2 regions of the Desulfitobacterium dehalogenans ATCC 51507 genome follow, and region 2 is predicted to be linked to the other one. Evidence: riboswitches for the same ligand, from Rfam matches in the RefSeq annotation. Region 2 holds a riboswitch; the other holds the start of a gene.
What was found. A riboswitch is a leader RNA that binds a small molecule or an ion and turns the genes downstream of it on or off. The one in region 2 is predicted to bind cyclic di-GMP.

Region 1: linked by a shared signal. The riboswitch ahead of DESDE_RS22730 (LPXTG cell wall anchor domain-containing protein) and the one ahead of DESDE_RS19365 (methyl-accepting chemotaxis protein) in region 2 are both predicted to bind cyclic di-GMP.

What each region holds. Positions count from the first base shown of each region.
Region 1 is NC_018017.1:1,682,074-1,689,611, reverse strand. Features, by position in the region: gene DESDE_RS22200 (hypothetical protein) at 1-117, shown strand, start outside; gene DESDE_RS08215 (sialate O-acetylesterase) at 1,031-1,861, opposite strand; gene DESDE_RS08210 (glycoside hydrolase family 88 protein) at 2,257-4,011, opposite strand; gene DESDE_RS22730 (LPXTG cell wall anchor domain-containing protein) at 4,163-5,929, opposite strand; cyclic di-GMP riboswitch class II at 5,948-6,031, opposite strand; gene DESDE_RS08200 (transglutaminase-like domain-containing protein) at 6,291-7,091, opposite strand; gene DESDE_RS08195 (hypothetical protein) at 7,105-7,320, opposite strand; gene DESDE_RS08190 (hypothetical protein) at 7,454-7,538, opposite strand, start outside.
Region 2 is NC_018017.1:4,043,351-4,050,888, forward strand. Features, by position in the region: gene DESDE_RS19355 (PH domain-containing protein) at 1-411, opposite strand; gene DESDE_RS19360 (hypothetical protein) at 904-1,089, shown strand; cyclic di-GMP riboswitch class I at 1,483-1,567, shown strand; gene DESDE_RS19365 (methyl-accepting chemotaxis protein) at 1,722-3,683, shown strand; gene DESDE_RS19370 (IS256 family transposase) at 3,863-5,053, shown strand; gene DESDE_RS19375 (hypothetical protein) at 5,558-6,283, opposite strand; gene DESDE_RS19380 (hypothetical protein) at 6,280-6,837, opposite strand; gene DESDE_RS19385 (ParA family protein) at 6,849-7,538, opposite strand, start outside.

The DNA of each region.
Region 1 (7,538 bases), 2.0 Mb from region 2:
ATGGCCGACTTCCAATGTGATAAATTCGAACGGTCTTCGGAAGAAATGAGAACAAAAAACCCTGTTCTTCACGATACCAGTCCTTCCGGTATTCCTTGTGCTCCGTCAGCTGAATAGGGAACAGTTCCCACAGTTCCTGAAGCGTCATTTCCGACAACGGTTTACGCATCAGAACACCCGCTTTTCATATGAGTTCTTGTTTCATCCGGCTGGTATTCTGCAATCAAATACAACGCCCACCGGAAAAGTTGCCCGGAAAGCTGGTCAAAATCAGCTTGGAATTACCCTGCTGTTTTAGGGCAGCCGTAGTTTCAAGTATTTCGCGTTCCGGCTGCTGCACAACGGAAAGCAATAGGTTTCGCTTGATTCTTCACTTTCTAAAATTGAAATGCCTGCCTATTATCCACAAACTCTCTATGGAATTCTCTTTGAGAAAGAGGTTTCTTGTTATTAGGAGTTAACTGCACATACATTGTATAAGCTGCTGCTTGAATACTTATACGATCCTCTAAATGCAAAGCCTAAAGTCTTCAGTCTGATACATTACAATTTCAGAGTTCATATATACACTCCTAAACACTTTTCCTTAATTATACATGTTTTATCAGGATGTTTCCATTATTTTGCTGAAAAGAGGCTAAGCTCAAACCCTTTTTTATAGGCTAAACTTAACCTATTTCTTTAAAATAATTTTTGAAAAAACGGTATGTCATCGATAATTTCGCTGAAAATTCAGCCCCAAGCAGATCAATATTTCTGGTGATCCTAACCATCCCCTACAATGGTCTAGAACAAAATCAGCAACAAAAAGGTATCCATTGACATTGAAATCGTTAAGGCTCTTTGGTCCCCCGAATCTCCTGCCGATGGCTGCACTTATTTAATTGTTTTGGGGTTATATAAAAACAAAAGCATCAACATTTATCATCCCAATGCCTTTAGTTTCACATTTTAAGAAAGATACGACTTAACTGACTCTAAAATAATGCTGCTACAACGCTACAAACTGGAATTTGTTTCTACCATATCCCTACGAAAAAGCCTTCATCAACTCTTCATAAGAAATCTTCCCCAAGGTAAATCTTTCTAGTGCTATATATGTTTTTTCCGATGAAGTATTCATCCTATTATGACATTTATCCACTAACTCTTTTTCATTTGTTAACGGTTCATATATATGTTCTTTTTTACGATACGCTTCATAGTATCTTATGCCAAATATTCTCTGGGACATAGCATTGATATGGATACCGTCTGGGTTAGATGTAAGTCCTTTAGCAGTAACATAATAGCAATTTTCATTCCCCTGTGCATATTTTTGAAGTTCTTCGTTAATGAGTTGATATTCCACACACCCTGCACCAAATGCCACCTTACCCAAATAATCGCCCAAACCACCTATAATAAATGGAATATTAGGTACCGATAATTCTCTTCTTATTTCATTAAAGATTCTTAATATTTTTTCATAGTATTCTTTGTATTTTCCATCTTGGCTATCACTTTCCCCCTGATGCCATAGTATTCCTACCAATTCGCTATCTTCCATTGCAAATTTAGCTTCATTCATTGCATGACGAAATAATGTTCCATCTAGCGACCACTCATCAATGGCGCTACCACCTTCTGCACATGGAATGAGACCAATTTTTTCTCCCTCATTATCCTTACACCAAGCCTCCGCAAATGATGCCGCAAGTCCTACGCCCGCAACTGGTCTATCAAAATGAATTGGTTCAGTCATCATTTGCCATCTACCATTTCGCAACATCATAATTTTTTCATTATAAATCGGAGGCACTTCATGTGTAAATCCACGACCTGCCATATTTGATTGTCCAATTAGTAAAAGTGACTTCATTCTTTTCTCCTATCTACTAAATATTGATATTAATAAATTCCTGTTTATCATTATCTTACATCAACAATCTTTACTTCATAATATTTTACGTATATGCACAATTCACACTATATCATTGTACTCATTTACTTTCTATCTATATTTATAACTACTCCGCTCGGTGGATGTTACCCGCTGTCATTATCAAAATCTCCAATATCATCTATAAAATGCCCCAAAAAACGGGGTCAACCCCGTTTTTTGGGGCATTTTTTTCTTCAAACCACTACATATAGCGGTTGACCTGCCTTATTACCCTTCTTACCACATACGTCATCATTATTACGCACTCCACATGCCTTGAGTGTATAATCGTACCCCTCTGGTTCCCCTTGGTGGCGAGAGTATGCCTCTGTTTAATTGCTGTTATTGCCGCCAATCGGGATTTCATTTGCCTTTAATCTGTTGTGCAAATAACTGCAATACCCCGAAATATTATGTTCATTATCATCGATTCTTGCCCGAAAAGAATGATGGCGTATAAAAAACGACCAAAGGATCTTTCCTGGGGCCTTGAAATACATGGCTACCTCCGGAAAAAAAAGCCCGTTTAGTTGATGTTTCACACGATGTTCGATAGCATCTATAAACTTGGAGTAGTCAAAAGATTCAAGAGTCTCAAGAAAAACATTTTCTCTTTTAAGCTTGTCTATCATGCAATAAGTTGCCATTAATAATTCAAGTAGCGTCGGATATGTAGTTTCCCTGGTTAAACAAAAATCCAAAATCCCACTGGCATTTCGTAGATTAAACGCAATATATCGCTGTTCCGGTTTATATTTCATTAACTCATAGGAACAGTAGCTTAACCAATGGTCGCTATGTTTCCAATAATCATTTTTAATAAAATGTTCAAAGGCCTTCTCAACTGTATTTATCCATCGCTCATTTTTATCTATATCATATAGCCGCATTAAGGCGAAAGCAGCTTCGCCATCATAGTAAATAATGCGGTACTTCTCCTTAACAGATAGATCGGGGACGTTCAAGATATGGACAAACGACCCTTCTTGATCATCTTGGCAAAATCTAATTCCCTCTGCTAAATTCTGCATAATTGGAATGTATTTTTCATCATGAAAGACTCTCGTATATTTGGCAAAGGCCAGTATAGCCGCAGCATTGGCCCCCAGCTTAATTTCTGCATCTCCTTTTTCTAACCTTTCAATTACAAAGGCGATATTATTCTCATCATCATCTTTGAATAATTCAATTCCTTCATTCATTAGATATTCCAATGCACGTTTAATGCTGTCCTTTAGTTTTGGATCCTTATTGAATTCATATGCTTCAAGCATTGAATAAGTCGTGCTTGCGTGCCTTAATATGTTGTAATGAGGAACAATTTTATCAAAGCAAGGGAAATACCCATAACAAAATTTTCCAGCTCCATCAATCTGATTGGATAAGAAATTCGAAGCGTTACTTATAATATCTCTAAGTAATGCTTCATCAACCTTCTCTATTGACCGGCGCCCAACTTCATGCCCCTCACTGCACAAGGGATAGCATTTCATTCCATCATGGAAAAATCCGAGGGTGGTAAAGGTGTATATATAAGCAATGGAATTTTCATCAAACTGATATTTGTTTCCTGTATTCCTCTTGAGATAATAGTTGATATTCTTCCATACTAAATGCTTCTTTTTTTGATAGGAATCTTTTACATCGTATATAAACACATTTGAATTCACTTCCTGCTCTAAAAAAGATATATTAAACATATTGTCCAAGGAAATTCCTTCTCTAAAATAGTTTATCTTGATTTCAGAAATATATCTTATAAACTCTTGATATGGATACGCTTTTATTTTTCTGACGATATCTGCTTTTATCCAAATAGGATTGATCTCTGTCTCTTTGATTTTTTTCTTCATTAAGTCTACTGCATTTTTCCAACTGACTTCAACTGAGTTGCCTATTCCTTTCGTAACATAGGCTCTGGAGTTTCCGTCGCTAAAAGATAAAAAAACTACGTACTTTGGCTTGTTCGAAAAAAACAGTTCCATATTTTCTGACACAACGGTTTTTTGTGCAAATATTTGATCTTTCAATTCATCAAGCATTTTTTTTAGATCAGAATCGTCCTTAATTTTGTTAAGTCGGTTCACTTAAGTCTTCCTCTCTAACTTTCATCTTTCTTAGTCAAACCTATTGTTTTCATCTCTCTTAAACATTTTACTACACATATTGTTAAAAAAATCGATAAGGCCGGAATTAAATCACGGCCTTATCAGTCTATATTGGGTTATATTTCTATCATCATCTATGCTTTCTTAATTTTAATCCTAAGGCGGCCATTAAGGTACCTATGCCGTAGAAGAGCCCAGTTCCGGCACCACCAGTCTGAGGCAAGGCGCTTAATGGTACTTCTTCATCCAAAATCTCTATTGTACCCGCCGGTATTTCTTCATCTAAAATCTCTATTGGACCCACCGTTACTTCTTCATCCAAAACCTCTACTGGACCCGCCGGTATTTCTTCATCCAAAATCTCTATTGGACCCACCGTTACTTCTTCACCCAAAACCTCTACTGGACCCGCCGGTATTTCTTCATCCAAAATCTCTATGTCGGCGTCAGCGTCGGCATCGGCATCAGCGTCAGCGTCGGCATCGGCGTCGGCATCAGCGTCGGCATCGGCATCAGCGTCGGCATCAGCGTCGGCGTCGGCGTCGGCATCGGCGTCGGCATCGGCATCAGCGTCGGCATCGGCATCAGCGTCGGCATCGGCATCAGCGTCGGCATCGGCATCAGCGTCGGCATCGGCATCAGCGTCGGCATCGGCATCAGCGTCGGCATCGGCATCGGCATCGGCATCAGCGTCGGCATCGGCATCGGCATCGGCATCAGCGTCGGCATCGGCATCAGCGTCGGCATCGGCATCAGCGTCGGCATCGGCATCAGCGTCGGCATCGGCATCAGCGTCGGCATCGGCATCAGCGTCGGCATCGGCATCAGCGTCGGCATCGGCATCAGCGTCGGCATCGGCATCAGCGTCGGCATCGGCATCAGCGTCGGCATCGGCATCAGCGTCGGCATCGGCATCAGCGTCGGCATCGGCATCAGCGTCGGCATCGGCATCAGCGTCGGCATCGGCATCGGCGTCAGCATCGGCATCAGCGTCGCTGTCAGAATCCGAATCGCTGTCGGAGTCCGAATCACTATCGGAGTCGCCATCGTCATTCGGAGTAAACCCAGACCCACCAGCCCATCTTACTTCATTAACAGAGTCTTTTCCTGTTCCAGAACCAAGCGTTATTTCTCGTATTTCGCCATTCACTGAATTCGAAACGGTAATTGTATATTTATTTATTACTGTATTTTTTCCGTTACCTTCTTGTACATAAATGTCAAACGATCCCTCAGGAATATTTCCTTCGGCAACAATCTTCCAATCCTTATTTGAATCAACAATAATTTTTAATGACCAAGAGTTCTCTGCGTCATCGCTGCCTCTGTACATTTCGGAAGAAGCACCATTACCATTCGATGTGTGGTCGCCCTCAAAATCAACTTTAACATTACCCCATCCATTGCCGACTGTCTCTCCACCAGATTGGGAGAGAGAGGTATTCGAGGTTATTGTATAACTACCCACACTTGAAGCAGATACATCATTATTTGAGGCTGACCTTATGCCGACATTTGATAAATCATCATCAGAATTAACATCTTGATAAACTGAATCATCAGCATCAGCGTCAGTATCTGAGCCAGCGTCAGCATCAGCATCTACGTTAGTATCCGCGTCAGCGTCGGTATCTGTATTTATATCGTATACAACCCCATCAACGATCAACAAACCATTCTCCAATTGACCAGAGTCATCACCAGGCTGTTCCTGTTGAACATTGGTATTAGCAAAGGCCATCGGAGTTTGTGCGATCGGTCCAAATGTTGCTATCGTAAATGCCGCAGTTGATGCTGTAAGTCTAAGCAACAATTTTCTTTTTTTCCTCTGGTTCCGTTCCCAGTTTGCCTGCTTTCTAGTTAAATCATTTGATAATCTTCTCGACAAAACCTTCATCCTCTCTACATTAGCTTGCAATGTAAAGGTGGGTTGCACTATTTGCTCCGCGTGTTTCAAGTGCCCATATAAGAAACACGTTTCAAAGCATCCCTTTAAGAATCTAAAAGCCTAAAATGATTCCTCGTCAGAAAAATGCTATAATTAAAACTCTTGCTATCATTATCTGTTTCGTCAGTCACATAGCAGTCATAATTTTGAAAATCAACTATTCTCTTTTTTGAGTTTCATCTATGAACCATTACCAGCATGTATTCAGATGCCGGATCTGGTCTTTCTTATTTGCTGCAAATAAAAAAACCACATGTTTCACATCCCTGTTTGACTCGGGAGAATGAAACATGTGGCAGTTGGATTGTCTTCAATATTCATACACTTTGTTAAAATCCTTAGCGTTCTTTACCATTGTAATCTTAGGATTCTTTGCGATTACCTGAAGATCATAGGTCGTGTCGATTACGATCCATTGGCCCTTGCTCTCGTCGTATACCTCATTCCACGCATGATAGCCGGCGGCATTTTTCGGAGCATATCCCTTAACTAATTTTGCAGGCTTTCCCTGACTTCTCAGCATTGCCGCATATAATGAAGAAAAATCGTAACATATCCCCTTTTTCTCGGCAAGGGTCTGATCAATTACCGGAAGATAATCGGTGGACAGCGTAGCAAGCTTGTTGTAATCATAGGAGTTGTTCTTAACCATGTAATCCCATAATACAGTAGCCTTCTTTCCCAGATCGTCGATATCCTTGGTGAGTTCCGCCGCTTTCGCGACGGCCTTGGAGTCCACATTCCAGTTGATAGTCTGAATCGAGGTCAGGTACACGGAATTGGGATTGGTTATCTTCACATCGACGCTCTTGGATGCAATCAGCTTGTAGGAGTTTCCGGAGGTATTGGCAAGAAGACTGATCTTATACGTTCCGTCGCCCAACTGCAGCGGATAACTTTCTGTCTTTCCGGAGCTGTTGATATCGTAGGTATACTTCTCGTCCTCTTTTTGAATCATTACCTTCGTTTTACCGCCCCCGTCATAGGTTATACGGATCACTCCTTTGCCAATGTCGCTCGTATTGAAATAATCGGCTGCAAATACTTCGGAAGCCCCGGCCATAATCCATATAACAAATGCAGCTATGCAAAGCAGTAATCTTCTTTTCATGCGTTCCGCCTCCTTATTTCCATGTATCCAAAGTATCTTCCGCGTCATCAGATTTGTTGCCGGCCACTGCTTCCATCATTAATTTCAGCATTTCCAATTCGCTTCTGAAGTTTTGGCACTTACCGCCTTCCGCCCATGCAATGCTGCCCTGCCAGGTAGCATTCTGCTGAAATTGTATTTGTATCGTAAACGTAGCCTTACAATCGTTCTTTTTTGTCGACTCACTCATAAGAAGCCCTCCTTAATCTATTATATACCTAACTGCTTGGTCAAAAAAAACATATTTTTTCATCGATCGTCTTAATTATGGGATGCCCCAGTCACAATTCAATCATAAAAGATACAATATTTATTTTTGCAGATTATTTCTTTAAGGTTTCCGCAATCATGCCTATCATTTCCAATTCACTGCGGAACCGCTTGGTTTTCTGTTCCGGAAGCCATGAT
Region 2 (7,538 bases):
TTACTTAATATTTGTAGCCCCACATCCGGGACAATTTACAGTGATTTGCTCTGGTAATGGTGCCTGTTGCAACACTGAATCATCTTGTACGGGCTGATTTAGCAATTCATCAATAATACGCTTAACTTCCTGTAGCACATCCAACGGTATTTTCTCCACTGTTGCAGAATCGTTAGATGCCACGATCTGTAGTGTGCCGCCGTGAAAAAGCGTGAACTTTTTGTTTACTGAACCGATTGCCGATAGAGGGATTTCCTTTTTGGTGCTGTTAAAGCCTTTTATCTTTTGGACGATGATTCTTTTATCCGTTACATAAACTTGCTCAGTCGGATCCGGAAAAGAGGCCCCAACTGCCAATAGTTTTTCCCCTTTTAAAAGTGATCTTTCTATTAAGTCAATTTGCTCCTGCATTGCTTTCTTTCTTCCCCAACCAGCATTTTTAATAGTAGCTTCAATAGTGTCATGTATACCATACCTTCTCCCCTTCTAACCTTAATAAAAACAGAGACTATTAGCCTATAATAAAATTAGAAACTATAAAATATACCGATTATAATTTAATAATATTTGACAAAAAGGAAGGTATTCCTTTAATTTCATCAGTGGCCGTTAACGCAATTCTCCTTTGCGTTTGCCTCTTTAGGCTTATATAACCTACATCTGCACAACTGCATCACCGCCTTGCGCAAATTCCCATATTGTGGCAAGTCTTATAGACAAAGCATAAACTGTAGTATCTTCGAGTAAAGGAGGAATTCAAATGGCACTTGGTTTTGACGGAGTTGAACGTCGTGAAGAGAGATTCGAAGGTATTGCAATCGTAGTTGTAATCATTCTTTTGCTTATCGCAATGGGAATCGTGTTCTAGTCTAAGTGCAAAATTTTAAGGAAGGAGGAATATTAATGGGCGGGTTTAGTCATTTTCCTCATATTTCACCGGTCGGTGCTCCACCACACATTGGACCAATTGTAACCAGCCGTCCCACTGTCTTCCCTGTCCCCCCAGTTACAGGTGTTGGCGTTGGCGTTGGCGTAGGAATTATCTTTATCGCAATTCTTATCCTGATTGCTCTTGGTGTAATTTTCTAAAACAATCAAAGGAAGGCCAGGCGAATTACCCTGGCCTTTTTGTTGTCATAAGCGGCTAGTTAATATTTTACCTAGCCACTTTAAATGGAAAAGAAGGAACAGTAATACGTTTAGGATTAAGGTAGACAGCATGGATAAATAAGCAAAAGGACTTCCTCTTTTCCGCCAATGAAGAGGAAAAGAAAAAAGTCCTTCAAGAGTATGTTGATCGAATTATTAAACCATCTAAGGATATTAACAGTTTTGACGTAGAGATAACCTACAGGGTTTATTTGAGAAGATAGATTTATTTACGAATTACCTTTCAAATTGTAATAATTTATAGTAGAATTGATTAGGTAATACCACATACCACATACCACATACCATTATACTTAGATATACTTCCTTATATTGCGACAAAGGCAAACTTAGCGAAAGCTGAGGACGCAAAGCTATGGGCCTTCCAGATCATGCTGATGGTTGCCAAGCTGCCGAAGTCTTCTTTTACTGTCGCTAAATGAATGCGGCTTTTTTTATTGTTTTTTCAGTCCTAATTTAGAATAAGTCTTCGGTAATATGGTCAAGACCATAAAGTAAATGGTCAAGCTCTTCTAGTAGGAACAAATTTTATTATGTGAGGAGGAACTATTTTGAAACTCAAGGCACGCTTATTCTCAATGCTCTTAGCTACTAGCTTAATTCCACTGTTAATCTTTTCTGCCGTATCCATACCCTCTTTTATCTCAAGCTCCCAACAGAGTTCCTATCAGCTAAGCCAGGACAAAATAGCAATTGCCAAAGCTGAAATAAACGGGATGTTGGATAAAAATTTCAATACCTTACATATGGTTGCCAATCAACCGGCCATTCGCAATTTCGATTTACCTAATGCGAAAAATATTCTGCTGGATGCCGTTAAAGTCAATCCCGAACTTATTATTGCTCTCGACGATACCGAAGGACAACAAGTCGTTAAAAGTAATGATGATGCCTTAACCAAAATCAATGAGCGAGATTTTTTTAAGCAAGCCATGAACGGTACAGAAGAGTATGTATCCGATATTCTCGTCGCAAAGGCTACCGGTGAATTGATTGTCGTGATCTCTACACCTGTTCGTGATATGAATAATAACATTGTCGGGGTTCTTCAAGCGAACATTCAACTCGCTCAGCTCAGTGACTTTGTCACAGAGCTTTCAGAAGGTGGTTCAAGCATCTATGTGATTTCCAGACAAGGGACCGTATTGGCCCATCCCCTTATCGAATATGTTCAAAACCAAGAAGATTTTAGCTCTTTAGAATTTGTGCAAACAGGTTTTACCGGACAGGATATGACTATACAAACGACCAATATTCAAGGTGAAGAGGTTATTGCCAGCCATACTTTGAACGAACTGACGGGCTGGTTAATCGCTGTGGAAACCCCTGTTTCGGTGGCGATGGCTTCCGCTAATAGACTCCTGTATACCTCAATCGGCTTGCTCTTAGCTGTGAGCATTGTTGTCGGCTTATTGGGCCTTATCTTTTCAAAACGATTTACCGAGCCACTCGTCCAGTTATCCTCCGTTATCGAAACAATTGCGAGCGGAGATTTGACAGACTTTGAAATTAAAATTAAGTCAAAAGATGAAATCGGCCAACTTTATGATAGTCTTAAGACAATGACTCAAAACTTAAGGGGACTTGTAGTCAACATTCAAGAGGTTGCCTCGACGCTAGCATCTCATTCCTTGCAATTATCGTCAACAACTGAGGAAACCACTCAGAGCTTAACCCAAGTCGTTACAACTATAAACGAAATGGCTCAAGGCAATAGCAATCAGGCTTTAATGATTCAAGGTTCAACAGATGCGATTAATACGGTTAATAATATCGTCAGCGAAGCTACGCAAAAAACAGATGTTGGTACAGTCAAGGCCAAAGAATCATTAGAGCTTGCTAAAGCCGGTCAAGAGGCTCTTGAACGCCAAAGTCAAAAAATAGAAGAAAACAACAAGTATTCGAATGCTGTTGGTCAATCGATCCTTCAACTGGCCACAATGGCCGATGAGATTCGCAACATGATCAGTGCAATCAACAGTATCGCCGAACAAACCAATCTGCTTGCATTAAATGCTTCGATTGAAGCAGCCCGTGCTGGTGATGCAGGACGAGGATTTGCCGTCGTAGCCGAAGAAATTCGCAAACTCGCTGAACAATCCGGCAGTTCCACCAAGAAAATTGAAGATATTGTCAATGGCATTAATGGTAAGGTGACGGAAGCCGTTAATAATATGAATCAGGCTAAAGAAAGCGTTGTTGTTATGGAATCTTCGGCAGAAGATACTAAAGAAAGCTTTGCGAAGATTTTTGCTTCAATTACTGAGCTTGCGCAAAACTCCTATGAAATTTCCATAGCCTTAGAGGAAATCAATAATCAGACGAAAGAAGTTGCTGACCAAGCCACGAATATTTCCGCAGTGGTTGAACAAGCCTCGGCTGGTATGCAGGAAATCTCAGCTTCTTCAGAAGAACAATTAGCTTCAATCGAAACGATTGCTCATTCCTCCGGGCAATTAGAAAATGTGGCTCACGAACTCCTCACTCAAGTTGCGAAGCTTAAAATTGAATAATCTTTGCATTGTGGTCGTTATAGAAAACAGAGCCTAATAACAAAAAAGCCTTGAGCGCACAGAATTTATGTGCCTCAGAGACTGACTAAACACCTGTGTAAATGGCAATAATCTCCACATACAACAAAAGTGGAGGTTATGAAATGAAACAATCGAAAAACATTCTTACTGACAAGGAAATGGAACTGATCAGCCTACTGATGCAAGACTGCCAAAGCACAGGGGATATTCAGTCGAAACTAAAAAGACTGTTCGCCGGAACCATCGAGCAGATGCTGGAAGCCGAGATGGAAGACCATCTGGGCTATGAAAAAAACAGCATTGAGGGAAACAACTCTGGCAACAGTCGCAACGGCTATAACCGTAAGACGATCATCAGCGATTACGGCGAAAGTGAAATTGCCGTACCTCGCGACCGAAACGGCGAATTTGAGCCGAGAATTCTGGAAAAACGGCAAACCCGAACCGATGAAATTGAACAGAAAATCCTGGCTATGTATTCCAAGGGAATGAGTCAGCGCGATATTGAAGATAATCTGCGGGAGATTTACGGAGCAGAGATCCCCCAGACACTGATTTCCAAAATCACCGATAAAATTCTTCCCGAAGTCAACGAGTGGCAAAACCAGCCACTGGAGTCGCTCTACCCCATTATTTACTTTGATGGGATCGTATTCAAAAGCCGCAAGGACAGCCAAATCATCAACAAATGCGTCTACTCGGTGCTGGGCATCGATATGAACGGACAGAAAGATATTCTGGGCATCTGGATCAGCGAAAACGAGAGTGCAAGTTTTTACGCCTCGATTTGCTCCGACCTTAAAAAGCGTGGCGTACAGGATATTTTCATCGCCTGTCATGACAACTTGAAAGGACTTGGTGAAGCTATCAACGCGGTGTTTCCCAAGACGAAACAACAATTATGCATCGTCCATCAGATACGGAATTCAACAAAATTCGTACAGTACAAGGACAGAAAGAGCATCTGCGCTGACCTGAAGAAAATCTACGGTGCGGTCAACCTTGATGATGCGGAGTATGCCAAGGAGGAATTCAGGGAAAAATGGGATAGAAAATATCCATCGATCCTGAGGTCATGGGATGCCAATTGGGCAGACCTCACCACATTTTTCAGCTATCCCGAACAAATTCGGCATTTGATTTATACGACCAACGCCGTGGAGGGGTATCATAGAATGGTGAGGAAATTTACGAAGACCAAATCCATTTTCCCTACGGATGATTCCATCCGGAAAGTGGTCTTTCTTTCGACGAAGGAAATCACGAAAAAATGGACGCAGCCTTCAAGAGACTGGCCCATGGCGTACAGCCAGATGATGATCTTCTTTGCAGACAGGATTACAGCGTAAGGTGTTGAGGGCTCTGCCCTCAAACTCCCGAGGTTTATCCGCTTAGAGCTTACCGATGAACAAAAAACGGCGGAAGACACTCCACCGTTCATCGTATAAGCCGCGATAGGCGTTGGGTCGCTCCTCAGCGTTGCCCGATTTATACCGCAACCATAGTATTGTCAATCGTCTGGATGATTATTCCATTTACACTGAAATAGATTCACACCCGTGCCTCAAGGCTTTTGTTCTCATTATGTGGCAACACTCATTTACTTTCCATATGAAGAAGCATATGTTTTCCTTAAATGTCGCTTTATGTTCATTTCCGTTTGAGCAAAAATGCCATTGCAGAAGCATATATTTTCGTTTAAGCACATAAATGAACCATAAATTTTCCTACATCCTTTCCTAGATATACATTGTAAATCATGTAGGAATCGGTTGTACTCTTTCCCCCTTATTTATTCATTACTTGACCAGGAGTTGTTAACAAATCCCTTTATCAACTAAATGAATCACAACTTAGGCTACTCTGAGCTCTTGTAAAATTTCTTGACGTTCAGCCGTGGAAAACGCTTCAAGTGTTGCATCGAAGTAAGCCTTTTCAACATTTTGTATCCAGAATGAGTCCACGCAGAAAAAAATCGAGACAATCAGCTTTACAATCAATTTTATAACGTCTAATACTTGTTTGAAATCTTTCTCTTCATACAAAAGGACTGAGGAAATGTCAGAAACTAAACTTATTTCTTTTAAAACTCTAAAATCGCAATGCACATACCGACATAAGTATGACCAAAGACCCTCAACGATAGACCTTGAGCTAAAACTTATATTGGACAAACCAGGGAAATTGTAGAAAAACTCTCTATAGTCCAAGCTTGAAAGACTATGTTTACCTTCATTGTGTAATCTGTTTTCTACTGGATGGTATTCATAATATAAAAATTTAAATGAGGATTCAAGAGCTCCACGCAAAGAAGATATACCTGCATTTGTTAAACCTAAAATTAATGCAGATTCCGCCTCAACTAAATTTGAAATAATCATATCAAAATATTCCGATTCAAAAATATTACCATTATAATGTTTCATTATATATATAGGGAATAGAACTTCATGTAATCTTCTTGCCTTTTGATTTAACTCACCTTCTATTATATTTTCTTTGGTAGGAATACTGGAATATAACTCATTTATAAATGCGTTTTTTTCTTCTATTAACTTCTGTGAATGTAAAGCTCTCATATTTTTTTACCTTCCTTCGAGAGAACCTTATGCCATTCCTTATAGTTCGAAGGAATATTAATAAAAATGTATTTTGCTATTTTATAGAAGACTTTGTTTTGTTCTTCTATATCCATTTCAGCAATTGCTTTGAAGTACCAATCAACTATTCTATCTCTACCGGTACTTCTCGTGTTATGCCTCTTCCCAGTCATATTGATTAAAAAATTATCTAATTCTTTTACCGTAGGAAAAAGTTCAGGGGAAACCAGCAAAATTTTTAAGAGCCAATCAATATCTGAAGCAGAATCTTTTTCACATGATCTATTTAAAACAGTATTTCTTAAGCGATTCATTATGTAGTCAAAACGAAATTCTTCAAATGGCATATGTTTTTTCTTGCTTTTTGTTTTTGATTTTTCTACAATTAATAATTTCATTTCTTCTGATTCTAAAATCTCCTTAATTTCTGGTAAATCAATTAAATCTTTATAATCTTCCAGAGTTAAGTCGTTTAAGTTCTTATACAACTTTTCAAGATTATGAACGAAGTTTATCTTGTCTTGTATATCCATTTTCATTTCTCCTAAAGCTTACTTATGAATTCATTTCCAAAGTTCCTAAAATTATCTTTAAAAGTTGTCTGTGCATTAGTTTCAAAAATCGACTTATTTTCAAATAGACCTCTAGAATATAATTCATTATGCCTTATCTCTTGACTAAAGATATTCGAGTGTTCCCTAAACAACTCTGCCTTTACGCTTTGTACATAACGAACACTATCATCAACCATAGAAAAAATAATTCCTAACACTCTAACCTGATCTTCATTAGTATTCGCACGATTATGAATGTCAATTTTATTCTGTAGCAAGGGGATACCGCGAGCTGAAAATGGGTCCGGTTTTACCGGAATTAAAATGTAGTCACTAGCCTTAAGGCAATTATTGGTTAAAACTGAATAGGTTGGACTACAATCAATTAAAATATAATTATATCTATTCTTCTTATCTTTTAATATTAGTTTTAGCCTATCTTCAATATTGTTCCCTCCTGTTCTCTCAAGGACTGAGGAGAGCTCAAGTTCGGAAGGGATTAAGTCAATAAATCCTCCTCCTGAGAAGTTTTTTACTCTAACAACCATATCTTCAAGAGTAATTAGCTTTTGATTCTTCTGAGATACTGGGCCAACAATATGTTCAATTTGAGTAAAAATATCAGAAATAACTTTTCTATTCCTACGGTGGTTTTGATATGCGTCATATGTTAAAAAACC